2 regions of the Streptomyces sp. NPDC015125 genome follow, and region 1 is predicted to be linked to the other one. Evidence: predicted binding sites of a transcription regulator. Region 1 holds the regulator's gene; the other holds the start of a gene.
The links. The regulator HspR, encoded in region 1, represses chaperone genes until heat shock. The targets are predictions, from matches to a motif close to TTGAGNNNNNNNNNCTCAA.

Region 1 (3,404 bases):
GGCAAGGAGGGCGAGCCCTTCGACCCGACGATCCACGAGGCGCTGATGCATTCGTACGCGCCGGATGTCACCGAGACGACGTGCGTGGCGATCCTGCAGCCCGGGTATCGCATCGGTGAACGAACGATCCGCCCCGCGCGGGTCGCCGTCGCCGAACCGCAGCCGGGCGCCCAGGGCGCCAAGTCCGCCTCCGACGAGGACCCCAAGGCTTCGGACGAGGAGAGCGGTGGCCCGGAAGAGGGCTGACGTGAGGACAGAGAGAAAATCCGTGCGGGAGGAGGGACGTCGGGGATGAGCACCAAGGACTTCGTCGAGAAGGACTACTACAAGGTCCTCGGCGTCCCGAAGGACGCCACCGAGGCGGAGATCAAGAAGGCGTACCGCAAGCTCGCCCGCGAGTTCCATCCGGACGCCAACAAGGGCGACGCCAAGGCCGAGGAGCGCTTCAAGGAGATCTCCGAGGCCCACGACATCCTGGGCGACACCAAACGCCGCAAGGAGTACGACGAGGCGCGCGCGCTGTTCGGCAACGGCGGCTACCGGCCGGGTCCGGCCGGCGGCGGCTCCTTCAACTTCGACCTGGGCGACCTCTTCGGGGGCACGCCCGGTCAGGGTGGCGGGGGCGGTGGCGGCTTCGGCGGCGGGCTCGGGGATGTCTTCGGCGGCCTGTTCAACCGCGGCGGCGCCGGTACGCGTACCCACGCGCGCCGCGGCCAGGACATCGAGTCCGAGGTGACGCTCAGCTTCACCGAGGCGGTCGACGGGGCCACGGTCCCGCTGCGGATGTCCAGCCAGGCGCCGTGCAAGGCGTGTTCGGGCACCGGCGACAAAAACGGTACGCCGCGGGTCTGTCCGACCTGTGTCGGCACCGGCCAGGTCAGCCGGGGCGCGGGCGGTGGCTTCTCGCTCACCGACCCGTGCGCCGACTGCAAGGGCCGGGGCCTGATCGCCCAGGACCCCTGCGAGGTCTGCAAGGGCAGTGGCCGTGCGACCAGTGCCCGCACGATGCAGGTCCGGATCCCCGCGGGTGTCTCCGACGGGCAGCGCATCCGGCTGCGCGGCAAGGGCGCTCCGGGTGAGCAGGGCGGCCCGGCCGGCGATCTGTATGTGGTCGTGCATGTCGACGCCCACCCGGTCTTCGGCCGCAAGGGCGACAACCTCACCGTCACGGTGCCGGTCACCTTCCCGGAGGCCGCGCTCGGTGGTGAGGTCAAGGTGCCGACGCTGGGCGGCCCGCCGGTGACGCTGAAGTTGCCGGCCGGCACCCCCAACGGACGCACCATGCGCGCCCGGGGCAAGGGTGCGACCCGCAAGGACGGCACACGGGGTGATCTGCTGGTCACCATAGAGGTGCTGGTCCCCAGCGACCTCAGCGGCAAGGCGAAGGAGTCGCTGGAGTCCTATCGCGAGGCGACCGCGGGCCCGGACCCGCGGGCAGAGCTGTTCCAGGCCGCGAAGGGAGCTTGAGATGGACAGCCGGGGCGGGCAGCGTCGTAACCCCTATGAACTGACCGAAGAGTCGCCGGTGTACGTCATCTCCGTCGCGGCTCAGCTCTCCGGCCTGCATCCGCAGACTCTTCGGCAGTACGACCGGCTGGGGCTGGTCTCGCCCGACCGCACGCCCGGGCGGGGCCGCCGCTATTCGGCCCGGGACATCGAACTGCTCCGTACGGTGCAGCAGTTGTCCCAGGACGAGGGCATCAACCTCGCCGGCATCAAGCGCATCATCGAGCTGGAGAACCAGGTCGCGGCCCTGCAGCAGCGGGTCGTCGAACTGCAGGGCGCCCTGGAGGGCGCGGCCAGTGCGATGCAGCAGCGGGAAGCGGCGGTGCACGCCTCCTACCGGCGTGATCTGGTGCCGTATCACGACGTGCAGCAGACCAGCGCGCTGGTGGTGTGGCGGCCCAAGCGGCCGGAGTGATCCGGCCGGCCGGGGCGCGGCACCCGGCGCAAGAGGTGGCAAAGGGCCGGGGAAACCCGGCCCTTGTCGCGTTTGCGCGCGGTGTGCGGTGTGCGGTGTGCGGTGTGCGGTGTGCGGTGCGCGTAGTGCGGCGTGGTGCCGTGCCGCTTTGCGTCCGTTGGCGTACGGCCGCTCCCGCTCAGCAGCCGTTGTACCCCGCCGTCGGCATCGACAGCCGGCGGTGCACATGCGACTTCATCGCCAGGGTGTAGACCGGCTCGTCGAGGTCGGCGGTCTCCAGACGCACCCCGGCCTCGGCGCACCGTGCGGTGAACTCGGCGGTGCCGTCGATGGCGTTCTCCAGTGCCCGGTGGTTGGGCGCCACGAACACGTCCACCAGGCCCTCTTCGACATCGCGCCACAGTGCGCCGTGGTCGGCGCGCAGGTGGTGCAGGCTGAGCCGGCAGGTCAGGTGGTAGTCACGGGCTGCCGCCCACTGTGTGCACATGTCGTGCTGGCCGCGGTCATCCACCAGGAACGGATCCTCGTCCAGCTCGGACAGCGGCATCAGGCAGGCGATCGCCGTCACTCGGACCGAGTTCATCGTGCCCTCCGGGGCGTGGCGACTGTGGGGGCGACGATACCCCCGCGGGTGGCCCGTGGAGGAGGGGCTGTACCGGGCGGCGAAGCGTAACCGCAGGCGTGGCAGATCTTCCAGCCGTCCTGGCTGACGGCCAGTTGGCCGCCGCAGCGCGGGCAGAGCTCGGCGTGCGGGTGCGGCCGGGTGGGGGACGGACGGCGCGGAGCGGTCGTCACGATGCGCACTGCCGACGCCATGCGGCCTCCAGCTGCCGTCTTTTGCCTGGGACAGGCCCGATGCCGCCCGTCCTTGCACGGAGCTATTCGGTTCCCGTCGGTCCTGAGTACCAGGTGGACGGCCGGAGGCGGAGCGGGAGGGTCCGTTTTCGGCCAGGGGCCCGGCGGAGTCGGTGGGAGGCGAGAGGAGGGAGGCGAGAGGAGGGAGGCGGGAGCGGTGGGCCGGTCCTCAGGCCCGTCCCATCGCCTTGGTGACCGCGATCTCGATCATGACGCGATCGGGGTTGGGCGTCGGCGTCCGGCCGTAGCGCTCGGCGTACCGGCGCACCGCGTCGGCCACCGGCTCGGCGTCCGTACGCACCCGTGCGATGCCCTCCAGGGTCGCCCAGCGCCCCTTGTCGACCTGGCACACGGCGACGGTGGCGCCGTCCGCCCCGGCGGCGAGGATGTTCTTGACCTTGGCACTGTCCTTGCGGGTGATGATCCGCGCGATCCGCTGCCCGGCGTCGTAGGTGACGCCTACCGGGACGACGTGCGGCGTCCCGTTCGTACGCAGCGTGGTGAGCGTCGGCATCAGGTACTCGCCCCAGAAGGCGAGGTATTCCGGGCTGAGGGCGCTGAGGTCGTGGGCCATGGGAGCAAGGGTAGGCCGGGGCCCGGGGGTCATAGGCCGGGGCCCGGGGGTCAG
Region 2 (3,404 bases), on a different contig from region 1:
CTCCGGGCCGACGCCGGCCGTCAGCGTCTCTCCGGATATCTCCGCCAGCGCCCCGGCGGCGGCCCGCACCTGCTCGGGGGTGAGGTAGCGGGGCGGGCCGTAGCCCCAGTCGTCGGCATCCGGGACGGGCTCCTCGCCATGGACGATGTCCACCGGGAAGGCCGCCCGGCGCAGCAGGAAGCCGAGCGCGTCCCAGGCCTTGTCGACGTCCAAGCAGCGCGCCGGCGCGGACTGCGAAGGCCCGGCCGCCTCCGCCTCCGCCTCCATCCAGCCGCCGACCAGCTCCAGCGCCCACTCGGGATTGCCGAGGGCGCGGTCGAGTTCGGCAGGGGTGACACGTGCGTACTCACCGATCATGCTCATGGTCCCGAGGCTAGAGGCCACCACTGACAACGCCGTTCGGCGAAGGGGCCGTTGCCCTCCCTCCGTGAGCGAATCCGGCCGGGCGCGGTGCGCCGTGACCGCCTGGGAGAATGGCGGCCCCTTCCGAGCGCGGCCTCGTGCGGCGCTTGCCGGCCGCAGGAGTGCACCCGCCTTGTCCCCAGACCGCATGCCATCGACAGACCACGAGCAATCGATTCCGGACACCGCCGATCTCGGTCTGCAGTCCGACTGCGGCAGTTGCTTCGGGCTCTGCTGTGTCGCGCTGCCGTTCGCGGCCTCGGCGGACTTCGCGATCGACAAGGACGCCGGCCGGCCCTGCCCGAATCTGCAGACGGACTTCCGCTGCGGCATCCACACCGACCTTCGCCCGCGCGGCTTCTCCGGCTGCACCGTCTTCGACTGCTTCGGCGCCGGGCAGAAGGTCTCCCAGGTCACCTTCGGCGGACGGGACTGGCGGCAGGCCCCGGGGACCGCCCGGCAGATGTTCGACGTCTTCCCCGTCATGCGGCAGCTGCACGAACTCCTCTGGTACCTGGCCGAGGCGCTGACCCGTCCCGCGGCCCATCCGGTACACGCCGACCTGCGGGCCGCGCTGGAGAAGACCGAAGGCCTCACCCGCGCCGGCGCCCAGGAACTCACGGCGCTCGATGTGCCCGCCCACCGGGGCGAGGTCAACGCCCTGCTGCTGCGGACCAGCGAACTCGTACGGGCCGGGGTACCGGGCCGCAAGAAGGAGCGGAGGGGGGCCGATCTCATGGGGGCCCGCCTCAAGGGCGCTCATCTCCGGGGCGCCAATCTCCGCGGGGCCTACCTCATCGCCGCCGACCTCAAGGGCGCCGATCTGCGCACGGCGGACCTGATCGGCGCCGATCTGCGGGACGCCGACCTCAGTGGTGCCGATCTCACCGGCGCCCTCTTCCTGACCCAGTCGCAGCTCAATGCGGCCAAGGGCGACGCGGCGACCAAGCTGCCGCAGGCCTTGTCCCGCCCCGCCCACTGGTAGCACGCCGCATCTGATCGCTCACAGCGAACGCACAGAGGGGAACATCTCTCGGCCCGGCTGCATTGAGTGGGTAAAGCTCAACTTGCTTGCCTAAGGGGAGATCATGGCTGCGACGTCCACACCGCTCACTCTGCCCGTGCTGCCGCTCGATGACGAGGTCGTGCTCCCCGGCATGGTGGTGCCCCTGGACCTGTCCGACGCGGACGTACGGGCAGCGGTGGAGGCCGCACAGGCCGCCGCCACCTCGGGCAACAAACCGCGGGTGCTGCTTGTGCCCCGCGTCGACGGCACCTACGCCGGCATCGGCACGCTCGGGCGGATCGAGCAGGTCGGTCGGCTGTCCGACGGCGACCCCGGCGCGCTGATCCGGGGCCTGGGCCGGGTACGGATCGGATCCGGCACGACCGGGCCCGGCGCAGCGCTCTGGGTGGAGGGCACGACCGTCGAGGAGACGGTCCCCGATCCCCTGCCCGGCGCGGTGACCGAACTCGTCACGGAGTACAAGGCGCTGGCCACCAGCTGGCTGCGCAAGCGTGGCGCCTGGCAGGTCGTCGACCGCGTCCAGCAGATCGAGGACGTCCCGACGCTGGCCGACAACTCCGGCTACTCGCCGTTCCTGACCACCGAACAGAAGGTCCATCTGCTGGAGACCGCCGATCCGGTCGCCCGGCTGAAGTTCGCCACCGAGGCGCTGCGCGAGCACCTCGCCGAGCAGGACGTCGCCGAATCCATCGCCAAGGACGTCCAGGAGGGCGTCGACAAGCAGCAGCGGGAGTTCCTGCTGCGGCGGCAGTTGGAGGCGGTCCGCAAGGAACTCGCCGGGCTGAACGGCGATCCGGAGGACGAGGGCGACGACTACCGCGCCCGGGTCGAGGCCGCCGACCTGCCCGAGGACGTCCGCAAGGCCGCCCTCAAGGAGGTCGACAAGCTGGAGCGGTCCAGCGACCAGAACCCCGAGGGCTCCTGGATCCGCACCTGGCTGGACACCGTCCTGGAACTGCCCTGGAACGAACGCACCGAGGACGCCTACGACATCGCCGGCGCCAGGGAGATCCTGGACGCCGACCACTCGGGCCTGGAGGACGTCAAGGAGCGGATCACCGAATACCTGGCCGTCCGCAAGCGGCGGGCCGAGCGTGGCCTCGGGCTGATCGGCGGGCCGTCGAAGGGGGCATCGGGCGGCGATTCGGGCAAGGGCGGTGGCGGGCGACGGGCGGGCGGCGCCGTGCTGGCGCTCGTCGGGCCGCCCGGCGTCGGCAAGACCTCGCTCGGCGAGTCCGTCGCGCGGGCCATGGGCCGGAAGTTCGTCCGGGTCGCGCTCGGCGGCATCCGGGACGAGGCGGAGATCCGCGGCCACCGCCGTACGTACGTCGGCGCGCTGCCCGGCCGGATCGTACGGGCCGTCAAGGAGGCCGGGTCGATGAACCCCGTGGTGCTGCTCGACGAGATCGACAAGGTGGGCTCGGACTTCCGGGGCGACCCGGCCGCCGCCCTCCTGGAGGTCCTGGACCCGGCGCAGAACCACACCTTCCGCGACCACTACCTGGAGGTCGAACTCGACCTCAGCGATGTGGTCTTCCTGGCCACCGCCAATGTCCTCGAAGCCATCCCCGAGCCGCTGCTCGACCGGATGGAGCTGGTGCGCCTGGACGGCTACACCGAGGACGAGAAGGTCGTCATCGCCCGGGACCACCTGCTGCCGCGCCAGCTGGAGCGGGCCGGTCTGGAGACCGGTGAGGTGACCCTGCAGGACGACGCGCTGCGCAAGCTGGCGGGGGAATACACCCGCGAGGCGGGCGTACGGAATCTGGAGCGCGCCGTCGCCAGGCTGCTGCGAAAGGTCACCGCACAGCACGAGCTGGGGGAGCGGGAGCTGCCGTTCACGGTAGGTGCGGACCAGCTGCGCCCGCTGATCGGGCGGCCGCACCACACCCCCGAGTCGGCACAGGACCCGGCCGAGCGGCGCACCGCGGTCCCCGGAGTGGTCACCGGACTCGCGGTCACCGGCGCCGGCGGC

Region 2: a site for HspR is predicted at 1,450-1,468, ahead of lon (endopeptidase La). Genes of this name have one in related genera too.

Annotation. Positions count from the first base shown of each region.
Region 1 is NZ_JBIBVF010000025.1:105,087-108,490, reverse strand. It holds gene grpE (nucleotide exchange factor GrpE) at 1-246, shown strand, start outside; gene dnaJ (molecular chaperone DnaJ) at 292-1,467, shown strand; gene ACF088_RS35150 (heat shock protein transcriptional repressor HspR) at 1,469-1,921, shown strand; gene ACF088_RS35145 (hypothetical protein) at 2,100-2,504, opposite strand; gene ACF088_RS35140 (pyridoxamine 5'-phosphate oxidase family protein) at 2,946-3,350, opposite strand; gene ACF088_RS35135 (Uma2 family endonuclease) at 3,401-3,404, opposite strand, start outside.
Region 2 is NZ_JBIBVF010000001.1:457,665-461,068, reverse strand. It holds gene ACF088_RS01950 (YfbM family protein) at 1-363, opposite strand, end outside; gene ACF088_RS01945 (pentapeptide repeat-containing protein) at 551-1,387, shown strand; gene lon (endopeptidase La) at 1,491-3,404, shown strand, end outside.